DNA from 2 places in the Micromonospora sp. CA-248089 genome. Region 2 is predicted to be linked to the other one. Evidence: riboswitches for the same ligand, from Rfam matches in the RefSeq annotation. Region 2 holds a riboswitch; the other holds the start of a gene.
What was found. A riboswitch is a leader RNA that binds a small molecule or an ion and turns the genes downstream of it on or off. The one in region 2 is predicted to bind ZMP and ZTP.
Positions count from the first base shown of each region.

Region 1 (7,298 bases), 270 kb from region 2:
CTGCGCGACGCGCGCAACGGGTTCGCGCTGTCGCCGCACGTCACCGCCGCGAACCTGCCCGGCGGCCGGGACGACCTGGCGCACCAGGGCACCCCCGGCGTCTCGGCGGTGGCGGTGCACACGGGCGCGGTCTTCGCCCCGGCGCTGAGCTGGGCGGACCTCGACTGGCTGCGCGCGCGTACCCCGGTGCCGTTGCTGGTCAAGGGCATCCTGGACCCGCGCGACGCGGTCCGCGCGGCGGACGCCGGCGTCGACGCCGTGGTGGTCTCCAACCACGGCGGACGGCAACTCGACGCCGCCCCGGCCAGCGCGGCCGTGCTGCCGGAGGTGGTCGAGGCGGTCGACCAGCGGTGCGCGGTGCTGCTGGACAGCGGCATCCGCGGCGGTGTCGACGTGCTGCGCGCGCTGGCGCTCGGCGCGGACGGCGTGCTGCTGGGCCGGCCGCTGCTCTGGGCCCTGGCCGCCGGTGGCCGGGCCGGCGCCGAGGCGGCACTGGCGCTGCTCGCGGCGGAACTGCGCGACGCGCTCATCCTCAGCGGCTGCTCCGACCCGGCCTCGGCCCGGCGGCTGCGTACCCGGATCGGAGGCTGACGTGGAACCGGTCGACCTGGCCGTCACGGCGCTGCACGGCAGCGTCGGCGACCCGGCGCTGAACTCGATGAACTTCCTCAACGAGGTGGCGCAGCACTACCCGGACGCGGTGTCGCTGGCGGCCGGACGGCCGTACGAGGCGTTCTTCGACTCGGCGGTGCTGCACACGCACCTGGACCGCTTCCGCCGCTACCTCGCCGAGGACGTCGGGCTGGACCGGGCCGGCGTGGACCGGACGCTGCTGCAGTACGGCCGCACCAAGGGCGTCGTGCACCACCTGATCGCCCGGCACCTCGCCGTGGACGAGGGGCTCACCGTCGACCCGGAGTCGGTGGTGGTGACCGTCGGCTGCCAGGAGGCCATGTTCCTGGTGCTGCGCGCGTTGCGGGCCGGCCCGGCCGACGTGCTGTTCGCGGTCGCGCCCACGTACGTCGGCCTCACCGGCGCGGCCCGCCTGGTCGACCTGCCGGTGCGCCCGGTGGCCGGCGGTCCCGGCGGCGTCGACCTGGCCGACCTGCGCGCCGGGGTGCGCCGGGCCCGCGCGGAGGGGCTGCGCCCCCGGGCCTGCTACGTGATGCCGGACTTCGCCAACCCGTCGGGCGTCAGCATGGACACCGCGCAGCGGCGGCGGCTGCTGGACCTGGCCGCCGAGGAGGACCTGCTGCTGATTGAGGACAACCCGTACGGCCTGTTCCCGGCCGACGGCACCGACCGGCGGCCCACCCTGAAGGCGCTGGACACGGCGCGCCGGGTGGTCTACCTCGGCTCGTTCGCCAAGACCGTGCTGCCCGGCGCCCGGGTCGGCTACGTGGTGGCCGACCAGCGGGTGGGGGAGGCGGACGGCAGCGTGGTCCCGCTCGCCGACCACCTCGCGAAGATCAAGAGCATGGTCACCGTGAACACGTCGCCGGTCAGCCAGGCGGTGATCGGCGGCGCGTTGCTGGCACACGACTGCTCGCTGGTGGCCGCGAACGTGCGGGAGCGGGCCGCGTACGCCCGTAACCTGCGCCACCTGGTCGACGGCCTGACCCGGCGCTTCCCGGCCGGCGGGCCGGTCTCCTGGACCGTCCCGGCGGGCGGGTTCTTCGTGGTGGTGAGCGTGCCGTTCGCGGTGGACGACGCGCTGCTGCACCGCTCGGCGCGCGAGTACGGCGTGCTCTGGACCCCGATGGCGCACTTCTACGACGCGGGCACACCGGTGAACGCGCTGCGGCTGTCGGTGAGCGCCGTCACACCGGAGTCGATCGATGTCGGCCTGGACCGGCTGGCCGCGCTGGTCACGGACACCATGACGGCCGAGGTGACGCCACAGTGTCAGGGTTCCGCCACAGTGCGTGTTTCCTGACTCCGTTCGTCTGTTGATAATGGACGAATGGTTGCCTGGGAGTACGCGTTGCTCGTTCGTCGGTATCAGGGTCAGGGTCGCAATTTCCACGTCTCGTTCGTGTGGTACGGCCCGGACGGGTCACGCACCGACGTGACCGCGTACGGCGACACCGCGATCGCGCACCTCAACCGGGTCGGCCGGGAGGGCTGGGAACTGGTGTCCGCCGCCGAGGACGTGAACAACGTGCAGGGCAGCACCGAGGTCCACCGCTACCACCTGAAGCGCCCGCTGAACTGACCCGTGAACCGCCGGCGCCCCGGGAGACCGTTCTCCCGGGGCGCCGCTTCGTGTTCGGTCGGGCGCTCAGCCCAGGTCGACCGCCGGGTAGAGCGGGAACGGCGTGAGCAGGTCGGCGGCCTGCTTGCCGACGGACTCGGCGACCGCCGGGTCCAGCACGTACTTCGCCTTCGACGGCGCGCCGTCCGGGCCGGTGCCGGGCGTGGTCTGGCTGAGCACGGTGTGGATCAGCTCGGCGGTGGCGTCCATCTCGGCGGCGCCGAGGCCCCGGGTGGTCAGCGCCGGGGTGCCGATGCGGATGCCGGAGGTGTACCAGGCGCCGTTCGGGTCCTGCGGCACCGAGTTGCGGTTGGTCACGATGCCCGAGTCCAGCAGCGCCTGCTCGGCCTGCCGGCCGGTCAGGCCGTAGCCGGACACGTCGATGAGCACCAGGTGGTTGTCGGTGCCGCCGGTGACCAGCGTCGCGCCCCGGCGCAGCAGCCCGTCGGCGAGCGCCTGCGCGTTGTCGACGATCCGCTGGGCGTAGTCGGCGAAGTCGGGGCGGCGCGCCTCGGCCAGCGCGACCGCCTTGGCGGCCATCACGTGCGGCAGCGGCCCGCCGAGCACCATCGGGCAGCCCCGGTCGACCTGGTCGGCCAGCTCCGGCCCGCAGAGCACCATGCCGCCGCGCGGGCCGCGCAGCGACTTGTGCGTGGTGGTGGTGACGATGTGGGCGTGCGGCACCGGGTCGAAGTCGCCGGTGAAGACCTTGCCGGCGACCAGCCCGGCGAAGTGGGCCATGTCGACCATGAAGGTGGCGCCGACCGAGTCGGCGATCTCCCGCATGATCCGGAAGTTGACCTTCCGGGGGTACGCGGAGTAGCCGGCGACCAGGATCAGCGGCTTGAACTCGCGGGCCGCCTCGGCCACCCGGTCGTAGTCGATCAGGCCGGTGGCCGGGTCGGTGCCGTAGCTGCGCTGGTCGAACATCTTGCCGGAGATGTTCGGCCGGAAGCCGTGGGTGAGGTGGCCGCCCGCGTCCAGCGACATGCCGAGCATCCGCTGGTTGCCCAGCTCGCGGCGCAGCGCGAACCAGTCGGCCTCGGTGAGGTCGTTGACCTGCCGGGCCTGCGCCTTCTTCAGCGCGGGCGACTCGACCCGGTCGGCCAGGATCGCCCAGAACGCGACCAGGTTGGCGTCGATGCCCGAGTGCGGCTGCACGTACGCGTGGGACGCGCCGAACAGTTCCCGGGCGTGCTCGGCGGCGAGCGCCTCGACGGTGTCGACGTTCTGGCAGCCGGCGTAGAACCGGCGTCCGACGGTGCCCTCGGCGTACTTGTCGCTGAACCAGTTGCCCATCGCCAGCAGCGTCGCCGGGGAGGCGTAGTTCTCGCTGGCGATGAGCTTGAGCGACTCGCGCTGGTCGGCCAGCTCCGCGGCGATGGCGTCGGCGACCCGCGGCTCGACGCCGCGGACGACCTCCAGCGCGCTGCGGAAGGCGGTGGACTCGGCGTTGCGCGACATGCGACCTCCAGGTGACGTGCGGAAGGCCCAGGCGCTCGGCATGCGTCCTCATGACGAGGCCGCTCCCCGATGGTGCTCCATCTCCACGCGCCAGTCACGGCCTGTGCCGATCCTACCGGCCCGGCCCGGACCTGCGGGGTTGGGCCGCCCGTCCCGGGGCACACCGTGGGGAGGGCCGGCCCCGACCCGGCCCGGGGGAGAGGAGGCACGACCATGACCACACCGAGCACCGGACGGCCGCTCGCCGTGGTGACCGGCGCGTCCAGCGGCATCGGGTACGAGCTGGCGGTCCAGTTCGTCGAGCACGGGTACGACGTGGTGGTCGCCGCCGAGGACGCGGCGATCGAGCGGGCGGCCGGCGACCTGCGGCGCGACGGCGGCCCGGAGGTGTACCCGGTCCGGGTGGACCTGGCCACGCCCGAGGGCGTACGGCGGCTGGCCGGGGAGGTGACCGGCCTGGGGCGCCCGGTCGACGCGCTGGCGCTCAACGCCGGGCGCGGCGCGGGCGGGGACTTCGTCGGTGGCACCGACCTGGACGACGAGCTGACCGTGATCGACCTGAACGTCCGCTCGACCGTGCACCTGGCCAAGCTGCTGCTGCCGGACATGATCCGCCGGGGCGCCGGGCGGGTGCTGTTCACCTCGTCGATCGCCGCCACCATGCCCGGGGCGTACCAGGCGGTCTACAACGCCTCGAAGTCGTTCGTGCAGTCCTTCGCCGAGGGGGTGCGCAACGAGCTGAAGGACAGCGGTGTCACCGTCACCTCGCTGATGCCGGGCCCGACCGACACCGAGTTCTTCGACCGGGCCGACATGGAGGACACCCGAGTCGGCAAGGGGCCCAAGGACGACCCCCGCACGGTGGCCGAGGACGCGTTCGAGGCGCTGATGAAGGGGGAGCACAAGGTCGCCGCCGGCTCGCTGGTCAACAAGATCCAGGTGGCCGCCGGGAAGATCATCCCGGATCGGCTGAAGGCCGAGCAGCACCGCAAGATGGCCGAGCCCGGCTCGGGCGACTGAACCCCGAACGCGAGCGGGACCGCCCCGAGGGAAGGGGTGGTCCCGCTCGCGTTCCGGGGCCGGTGTCAGGCCACCACGGCGTCCATCGACTTCTTCAGCGCCTTCGGGGCGGTCGGCGTCTTCGGCGCCTTCGGCCGCAGGTCGAGCATCCGCTGGCCGATCTCCTGGAGCTGGTTACGGCCGAGCGCCTCGCGGACCTTCGGGAACCACTCCTGCTCCTCCTCCTCGATGTGGTGCGACACGTTCTCGATCAGCACCGTCGTCTTGGCGTTGAAGCGTTCGTCGTCGGCGTCCATGGTGAACAGCTCGAAGCAGAGCACGTCCGCGACGTGGTGCTCCTCGTACGACTCCAGGACGTCGTCCTCGACGTCGGGCACCAGCTTGCGGACCTCCGGGTACATCACCTCGTTCTCCAGGTAGGTGTGCACCGTGAGAGCTTCGAGGATCTGCCCGACGATCTTCCCGCGCTTGCTCGCCGGTCCCTCCTCGGCCTCCTGGAAGGCCTTGAACAGGCGGCGGATCTCTTTGTGGTCCTCCTTGAGCAGGACGATCGCGTCGGTGGACACCGTTACCTCCTAAGTCGGCTGACGAATGGCCCCCTACCCGGCGCCCGACCAGGACAAACAGACCGGGCCCGGCAATCGCTGCCGGGCCCGGTCCACGCGGATCGGGTTACTTGACCGCGTTGTACGCGTCCACGACGCCGGCGCCGTAGAACCCGTTGCGCTTCCCGCCGGAGCAGGTCGCGTCGTACGCGTTCGGGCCCGCCGGGATCAGCGGCACCGGGTTGTAGACGCCCGACGGGCAGGACTTCGCCACGGCGGTGCGCTCGAGGAACGAGGAGAGCTGACCCGGCGTCATGCCCGGGTGCGCGGACAGCGCCAGCGCCGCGACGCCGGTGGCGTGCGGGCCGGACATCGAGGTGCCCTGCTTGTAGCCCCACCCGTTGGTGCGGGTGGCGGTGTTGAAGGTGGTGGACAGGATGCCGTCGGTCGACGTCGAGCGGGCGCCCTGGGTACGGAACCGGGTGTCGCCACCCGGCGCGGTCACGTCGATGACGCCCTGGCCGTACGAGGAGTAGTAGCTCTTGTCACCGGTCGGGCCGACGGCGGCGACGGTCACCACGCCCGGCGCCTCGGCCGGCAGGTCGAGGCAGGCGTTGGTGAGGTTCTCCCGCTCCTCCGGCGTGCCGTTGTTCGGGCTGCCGGTGTCGGTGATCTTGTGGGCCAGGTCGTAGTTCGAGTTGCCGGCCGACGCGACGTGCAGCACGCCCTGGGACTGCGAGTAGCGCAGGGCCCGCTGCACGGCCTGCCACACCGGGCGCTGACGCGCGTCGTTGCGGCAGTTCAGCTCCCACGGGTCGATGTAGTAGCTGTTGTTGGTGAGCTGCATGCCGTGCTCGGCGGCCCACATGAACCCGCAGACGGCGGCCTCCGGGAAGATGTAGCCGTCGTCGTTGACGACCTTGACGGCGGCGACCTTCACGCCCGGCGCCACACCGGTGACGCCGACGCCGTTCACCGCGGCGGCGATGGTGCCTGCCACGTGGGTGCCGTGGTCGCTGGTGGTCGGGTTCCAGGAGGCCTCGGTGGTGTCCGGCGCGCCGCCCACACAGGAGGCGCTCTTGTCCTTGGCGATCTGGGTCGCCAGGTCCGGGTGGCTGCTGGAGATGCCGCTGTCCAGCACACCCACCACTACCGACGGGCTGCCGCCGGTCACCGCGTGCGCCTGCGGGACGCGGATCATGTCCATGTCCCACTGCTGGCCGTAGAGCGGCTCGGCGGTCGGGTCGCCGGCGGCCGCGGCGACGGCGGCGGCCGGGACCTCGACCGTCTCGCCCTCGTCCAGGGCGGTGCCCAGGCCGCCGGTGGAGGCGACCGACTCGACACCGGCGCCCGCCACCCGGGTGGCGAAGTCCGGGGCGGTCGAGCGCACGACCAGTACGCCGATCTTGTCGTACGCGGCCACCACGGTGCCGTCGGCGGCGGCCACCCGGGCGGCGGCCTTGGCGGTGCTGTTGCCCTGCGGGGCGAGCACGATGTAAGAGGTTTCCGGTCCGACGGCCGCGGCCGGCGCCGTGCCGCCGACGAGGGCGAGCCCGGCGCCGAGCGTCACTGCCGACGCCGCGGCGAGTGTCTTGCGACGGAGGTTGTTCACACAGACTCCCAGGGGTTCGTGCGGGTGGACCGCACCCCTGGTGCGGGCTGCGGTCCGGGCGGAGGCACGGCGAAGTACCGGCCTCGCCCGGACCAGCGCCACCGCCCTGCGGGGTGTTACACGTGCCGCCGGGCGGGAGAGTGGACCGTCAGACAGTGGCGATCGTGTAGGGGATCTCGTCGAGCAGTTCCCGGGCGAGGAAACCGATCCGCCCGTACCGGGGGACCAGCCGCTGCCCGCTCACCGCGTGCGCGAACGCCGCCCAGCAGGCCGCCTGCGCCGGGTCGGCGCCCCGGGAGAGCAGGCCCGCGAGCAGCCCGGCACGTACGTCGCCGCTGCCCGAGGTGCCCAGCCCGGCGTCCCCGCTCTCCTCGCGCCAGGCCCGGCCGTCCGGTGTCGCGAT
Region 1 covers NZ_CP192016.1:3,579,725-3,587,022, reverse strand. Annotated here, with positions in the region: gene ACQP26_RS17080 (alpha-hydroxy acid oxidase) at 1-591, shown strand, start outside; gene ACQP26_RS17075 (PLP-dependent aminotransferase family protein) at 593-1,936, shown strand; gene ACQP26_RS17070 (hypothetical protein) at 1,964-2,215, shown strand; gene ACQP26_RS17065 (glycine hydroxymethyltransferase) at 2,282-3,718, opposite strand; ZMP/ZTP riboswitch at 3,737-3,826, opposite strand; gene ACQP26_RS17060 (SDR family NAD(P)-dependent oxidoreductase) at 3,932-4,738, shown strand; gene ACQP26_RS17055 (hemerythrin domain-containing protein) at 4,804-5,304, opposite strand; gene ACQP26_RS17050 (S8 family peptidase) at 5,411-6,895, opposite strand; gene ACQP26_RS17045 (NAD(P)H-hydrate dehydratase) at 7,044-7,298, opposite strand, start outside.
Region 1: linked by a shared signal. The riboswitch ahead of ACQP26_RS17065 (glycine hydroxymethyltransferase) and the one ahead of ACQP26_RS15770 (bifunctional 5,10-methylenetetrahydrofolate dehydrogenase/5,10-methenyltetrahydrofolate cyclohydrolase) in region 2 are both predicted to bind ZMP and ZTP.

Region 2 (7,298 bases):
CGGCGACCCGCGCCCCGCGCTGGCCCGCCTCGCCGCGCTACCCGGCGCCCGCTACGGCGGCACCCTGCACGGCCCCGGCTGGGCGCTCGGCTGCGCCTCCCCGGAGACCCTCATCGCCGTCGAGCACGGCCGGCTGGTCACCCGCCCGATCAAGGGCACCCGCCCGGCCACCGCCGCCGGACGCCGCGACCTGCTCGCCTCGGCCAAGGAACGCGCCGAGCACGTCATGATCGTCGACCTGGAACGCAACGACCTGGCCCGGGTGGCCCGTACCGGCTCGGTGCGCGTCGACGAGCTGTTCGCCGTACGCCGCTGGTGTGACCTGTGGCAGGCGGAGTCGACGGTGTCGGCGGCGCCCGCCGACGGCCTGGGCCTGGCCGACCTGCTGCGCGCGGTGTGCCCCGGCGGGTCGGTCACCGGCGCACCCAAACACGCCGCCCTGGCCCGCATCGCCGCGCTGGAGCCCGTCGGACGCGGCGCGAGCATGGGCGCGCTCGGCTGGGTCGGCCCCGACCGCCTCGACCTGGGCCTGACCATCCGCACCGCCGCCGCCGACGGTGACCTGCTGCACCTGTGGGCCGGCGGCGGCATCACCTGGGACAGCGACCCGGCCGCCGAGGTCGCCGAGGCCGCCGCCAAGGCCGCCCCGATCCGCGCCCTGCTCGCCGGCTGACGGGCTGTCCGGCGGCTCGGCCTCCGCGGCGGCGGCCCGGGCGCTGGCGGGCGCGCGCGGCGGCTCGGGAGCTCGCGGGCCGGTGGCGGCCGCGTGCGGCGGCTCAGCCGGCGGCGGCGAAGGAGTCCAGGGCGGCGACCACGCGCTCGCTCATGCCGTGCCCGCCGCCGTGGCCGCCGGACTCCACGATCTCCAGCCGCGCGTCCGGCCAGTCCCGGGTCAGCTGCCAGGCGATGTCCGGCGGGCCGCTGACGTCCAGCCGTCCCTGCACCAGCACCCCCGGAATGCCGGCGAGGCGGCCCGCGTCGCGCAGCAGCTGCCCGTCGGGCAGGAAACCCCGGTTGGCGAAGTAGTGCGTCACCAGTCGGGTGAACCCGTACCGGAAGACCGGGTCGGCGAACCGGGGGCTCGGCGCGTAGCCGCCGGCCAGGGACACGTGCACGTCCTCCCAGTCGCACCAGTCCCGCGCCGCCTGGTCCCGCACGCCCGGGTCCGGGTCGGCGACCAGCCGGGCGTACGCGGCGGACAGGTCGCCGTCGTGGTCGGCCTCGGGCGCGCCGTCGCGGAACCGCGCCCACTCCTGCGGGAAGACCCGGCCCATGTCCCGGGTCACCCACTCGATCTCGCGGGTGGTGTTGGCGACCACGCTGAACAGCACCAGCGCGCTGACGCGATCCGGGTGCCGCTGCGCGTACGCCAGGGCAAGGGACGACCCCCACGACGCGCCGCACAGCAGCCACCTGTCGATCCCCAGGTGTACGCGCAGCGCCTCCATGTCGGCCAGCAGATGCGCGGTGGTGTTCACCGACAGGTCGGTGGCCGGATCCGACGCCGGGGGAGTGCTGCGCCCGCAGCCACGCTGGTCGAACAGCACGATCCGGTAGGCGGCCGGGTCGAACAGCCGCCGCCAGGACGCGCCCGCCCCGGAGCCGGGCCCGCCGTGCACCACGAGCGCCGGCCGCCCGTCCGGGTTGCCGCACGTCTCCCAGTACACGCGCTGCCCGTCGCCGGCGTCCAACATGCCGTGCGCGTACGGCTCGATCGGTGGATACATCAGTGGCCTCCTCGAGTCAGATACAACAGCGCTGTTACATTAGTGGACGTGACCGCCCCCGACCGCGACGCCCTCGGCACCCTGCTACGCCACGTCCTGGACGTCCTCGACGGCGACGTCGCCGCCGTCCACGACCGGCTCGGCCTCACCGACTACCGGCCCCGCTACTCACCAGTCGTGCGCGCGCTCGTCGCCGACGGCCCGCTGCCCATCCGCGACCTCGCCGCCCGCGTCGGCGTCACCCACTCCGCCGCCAGCCAGACCGTCGCCCAGATGCGCCGCGCCGGCCTCGTCGACCTGCGCCCCGGCACCGACGCCCGCCACCGCATCGTCACCCTCACCGACCGCGCCCGCGCCCTGCTGCCCGCCGTCGAAACCGAATGGGCCGCCACCACCGCCGCCGTACGCCACCTCGACACCGAACTGCCCGTGCCGCTCGCCGACGAGCTGTACGCCGTCCTCGACGCCCTGCGCCGCCGCCCCCTGCGCGACCGCATCGCCGACACCGGACTCCTCGACACCCCACCGGACACCCGGAACCGGTAAGCAACGGATAGCCTTCCGGACATGACTATGCGCCCCATCCGGATCATCGGCGACCCCGTGCTGCGCACCCCCAGCGAACCCGTCACCGCCTTCGACGCCGAACTGCGCGCCCTCGTCACCGACCTGATGGACACGCTGCTCGGCGCACCCGGCCGCGCCGGCGTCGCCGCACCCCAGATCGGCGTCAACGCCCAGGTGTTCGTCTACGACGCCGACGGCCACCGCGGCCACATGGTCAACCCCACCCTGGAGGTGTCCGACGAACTCCAGGACGACGAGGAAGGCTGCCTGTCCATCCCCGGCCTGTACTTCCCGACCCCCCGCGCGCTGCACGCCACCGTCCACGGCTACGACCAGCACGGCGAACCGCTCACCGTCACCGGCAGCGGCTTCCTCGCCCGCGCCCTGCAACACGAGACCGACCACCTGCGCGGACGCCTCTACGTCGACACCCTGCGCGGCGACACCCGCCGCCGCGCCCTGCGCGAGATCCGCGCCGGCCGATTCGACTCACCCAGCCGCGGCCGCTGACGTCAACGCGCACTCGGTGAACCCGGCCACCCGGGAGAACCCCAGCCGCTCGTACAGCCGCACCGCCGCCGCGTTGTCCGCCCGCACGTTCAACGTCACGTGATCCACCGACGCGCGCAGCCGGGCGCACAACGCCGCCACCACACCCGCACCCAGACCCCGGCCCCGCACATCCGGATGCGTCGTCACGTTCCCCAGCGCCGCCACCCGCCAGCGCGGCGAGAACACGTGCACCCCCGCCACCGCCACCAGCCGGCCCCGCTCCCGCACGCCCACGTACTGGCCCGTCTCCAGCATCCGCGCATCGAACCAGTTCCCCGGATACGCCAACGCGTACAACCCGGAAAGCTCCGCCGCGTCCGCCGGACCCAACGGCTCACCCACCGCCGGCACCGCCGCCAGCCGCCCCGGATCCGTCAGCACCATCCGGTGATGCGCCGCCGCCTCCGACACCACGAACCAGCGCGACACCACCGCCTCCAGCCCGGGGGACAGGTGCGCCCACATCCGCGCCGGGAACACCGGCGCCGCCTCCGCCAGCAACCCCGCCAGATCCGCCACCCGATCCGGCGCCGCGAACGCCAGCAACGTCGGCAACTCCACCCCGTGATACAGCAGCACCACCTGGTCGTCACGCCGGAACCACGACGTGCACGGCCAGAAGAAGTCGTCCAGATCACCCAACTGGTACGCGTGCAGCACCGGATCCCGGCCCAGCAGACCCGCCAGCACCGCCCGGTCGTGCTCCGCCCGCACCGCCACCGCGATCAGCCCGCCATCCACTGGTCGTAACCCAGCCGGGCCACCAGCGCCAGCACCACCACCAGCAGCACCACCCGCACGAACCCGGCACCCCGCCGCAACGCCATCCGCGCGCCCACCGCCGCCCCCACCACGTTGCACACCGCCATCGCCGCGCCCAACGCCCACCACACGTGCCCGGTCAACCCGAACACCACAAGCGCACCCAGATTCGTGCCCGCGTTCACGACCTTCGCCATCGCCGAGGCGTGCACGAAATCCGAACCCAGAATCGCCGTGAACGCCAGCACCAGAAACGTCCCCGTACCCGGCCCGATCAACCCGTCGTACAGGGCGATCCCCACACCGGCCACCGCCACCGCCACCACCACCCGCTTCGGGGTCCGCCGCTGCGGCGACGCCACCACACCCAGCGACGGCCGCGCCAGCACGAACACCGCCACCGCCACCAGCACCACGAGCACCACCGGCCGGTACGCGCTACCCGGCACCGCACCCGCCAACGCCGCACCCAGGCCCGCCGTCAACACCGCCAACCCGGCCGCCGGACCCGCCACCGCCCAATCCAGCTTCGTACGCCGCGCATACGTCACCGCCGCCGTCGACGTACCGAAGATCGCCGCCAGCTTGTTCGTTCCCAACGCCGTCGCCACCGGCACACCCGGCGCCGCCACCAGCAACGCCGGCAACAACAACAGACCGCCGCCACCCACCACCGCGTCCACCCACCCGGCCAGCAGGGCAGCGCTCAGCAACGTCGTCAACGACAGGGCATCCACCGCCGCATTCTGCCCACGCCACCACCAGCCACGACGCCGCCTGTGGCCAGCCTCACCGCCCCCGGCGACGCCGCAACCACACCCCCACCGACCCCACCGCCACGAACACCAGCATCGAACAGCACAACAGTTTCAGCACCCGGCAAGACTCCCACGACGACGTAGGGTGTCCAGGTGCGCCTGGCCACCTTCAACCTGCTGCACGGCCGATCCCTCACCGACGGGCTCGTCGACCCCGACCGGCTCACCGCCGCCGTCACCGACCTCGACGCCGACGTCCTCGCCCTGCAGGAAGTCGACCGCGACCAGACCCGCAGCGGCAAACTCGACCTCACCGCGGTGGCCGCCCGCGCCCTGCACGCCGACCACCACCGCTTCGCCGCCGCCGTCGTCGGCACCCCAGGCGAACAGTTCCGCCCCCTCACCCACGACGACGACGGCCACGGCGAACCCCTCTACGGCATCGGCCTCATCAGCCGCCACCCCGTCCGCTCCTGGCAGGTCACCCGGCTGCGCGCCGCCCCCGTCCGCTCACCCATCTACGCACCCGGTCCCGGCGGCGGACTCGTCCTGCTCCGCGACGAACCCCGCGTCGTTCTCGCCGCCGTCCTCGACACCCCCCACGGCCCGCTCACCGTCGCCGCCACCCACCTGTCCTTCGTGCCTGGCTGGAACGTCTGGCAGCTACGCCGCGTCGTCCGCGTCCTGCGCACCCTGCCCGCACCCCGGATCCTGCTCGGCGACCTCAACCTGCCCGCCGGGCCCGCCGCCGCGATCACCCGCTGGCAGCCCCTCGCGCGGCGCCCCACCTACCCGGCCGGACAACCCCGCGTCCAACTCGACCACATCCTCGCCGACCGGCACGCCCTCGACCGGCTACCGGCCGTCACCGCCGTCCACACCCCGCTGGCCACCATCTCCGACCACCGGCCCCTCGTCGTCGACCTCGGCTGACCACTCAGCCCAGACCACTCTGCCGCCGCGCCGCCTCCACCGCGTTACGGAACAACATCGCCACCGTCGTCGGACCCACCCCGCCCACACGCGGCGTGATCGCCCCCGCCACCTCGGCGCACGACTCGTCCACGTCCGGCAGCAGCCGCCGCCCCTCGTACCGCACCCCGCCGCCGACCACCACCGCACCCGGACGCACATGCTCCGGCCGCACGATCCCCGGCACCCCCGCCGCCGCGATCAGGATCTCCGCCCGCCGCGTGTACCGCGGCCAGTCCGCCACCCCCGTGTGCACCACCGTCACCGCCGCGTTCGCCGTCGGCCGCTTCTGCGCCAGCAACATCGCCAACGGCCGCCCCAACGTCGCACCCCGGCCCAGAATCACCACCTCCCGGCCCGCCACCGGCACACCATGGAACGCCAGCAACGCCTCGATCCCCGCCGGCGTACACGGCAACGGACCCGGCAACCCCAACGCCAGCCGGCCCATGTTCACCGGGTGCATCCCGTCCACGTCCTTGTCCGGATCCAGCACCGCCAACGCCCGGTCGTAGTCCAGATGATCCGGAATCGGATACTGCACCAGCACCCCGTGCACCGTGGCGTCCGCGTTGAAATCCGCCAGCACCGCATGCAGATCCGCCTGCGACGCCGACGCCGGCAGATGCACGTGCGGCGACGCGAAACCCAGCTCCGCCGCCTGACGCTGCTTGATCCGGATGTAACCCGCGCTCGCGTCGTCGTCACCCACCAGCACCGTTGCCAGCGCCGGCGTCACCCCCGCCGCACACAGCTCCGCCACCGACGCGGCGACCTCCGACAACACCCGCTCCGCCACCGGAGCACCCGGCAACAACCGCGCAGAAGACATACGACACCTCGCCCGCGGAGGCCCAGGCGGTCGACCCCCACGACGAGCTCCCCGATGGTTCACCCATCCCCGTGCCGCCAGTCGCGTTCCCCCTCAGCCTGCCACAGCCTCCGCCGCCACCGCATCCACCACCGCCTGCCACCCCGGCAACGCCGCCAGCACCGCGTCCGCCCGCCGCCGCCGATCCGCCGCCGACGCCACCCCCAGGTCCGCCAGCACCGCCCCGAACGCCCGCTCCCGCTCCGGCGCCACCGCTCCCAACACCACATGACACCGCGCGTACGTCACCAGCACCCAGAACATCGCCTCCCGATGCCGGCCCGCCGCGATCAGCTCAGCCGCACCGTCGAACACCACCGGCCGGCCCGCCGCACCCAGATCCGCCCCGAACGCGAACCCCTCCCGCGGCAACCGCGACGCCTCGTCGAACACCACCGCCAGCCCGTCCAGGTGCTCCCGCACCCGCGACGCGTCCACACCCGCCCCGCCACCGTCGAGCGTGTCCAGCAACCCCGCATACCGATCCGCGAACCCGAACCGCGACAACACCCGATCCGCCCGCACGTACCGCCGCCGCACCGTCGGATCCGCCAGCCCCGCCACCGCCGGCCACACCGCCAGCAACGAGGTCGGAAACACCCACGCCAGCACCTGCTCCGCCACCGGCGCCGAACCGCCCACCGCCCCCAGCCCGCCCTCGATCCGCCGCCGCACACCCGCACACCGCGCCCGCACCCACACCGGATCCGCGAACCCCGCCGCCACCCGCTCCCGCACCGCACCCAGCCGGCCCGACGGATCCGCGATCACCCCATCGGTACGGAACATCGGCGCGAACACCCACGACCCCAGCACATCCTCCGGGCCGCCCAACTCCTCCCACGTGACCGTGCTGACCTCCAGCAGCACCCCCCGGTGCACGAACTTGCCCACCTTCACACCGGGCTCCCGGCGCACCAGCAACACGTCCACGTCCGACCACACCGGCAGCAGCGCGTCGCCCGGCAACCCCACAGTCGACCCGCTGAACAACGCCCCCTCGATCGACGGATCCGCCCGCATCCGCTCCCGCACCCACCCGACCGCCACCGCACGCGCCGCATCCACCCGCATCCGGCCGATCCTGCC
Region 2 covers NZ_CP192016.1:3,314,089-3,321,386, reverse strand. Annotated here, with positions in the region: gene ACQP26_RS15805 (chorismate-binding protein) at 1-673, shown strand, start outside; gene pip (prolyl aminopeptidase) at 777-1,727, opposite strand; gene ACQP26_RS15795 (MarR family winged helix-turn-helix transcriptional regulator) at 1,776-2,273, shown strand; gene def (peptide deformylase) at 2,295-2,804, shown strand; gene ACQP26_RS15785 (GNAT family N-acetyltransferase) at 2,784-3,587, opposite strand; gene ACQP26_RS15780 (sulfite exporter TauE/SafE family protein) at 3,572-4,291, opposite strand; gene ACQP26_RS15775 (endonuclease/exonuclease/phosphatase family protein) at 4,520-5,299, shown strand; gene ACQP26_RS15770 (bifunctional 5,10-methylenetetrahydrofolate dehydrogenase/5,10-methenyltetrahydrofolate cyclohydrolase) at 5,304-6,170, opposite strand; ZMP/ZTP riboswitch at 6,184-6,265, opposite strand.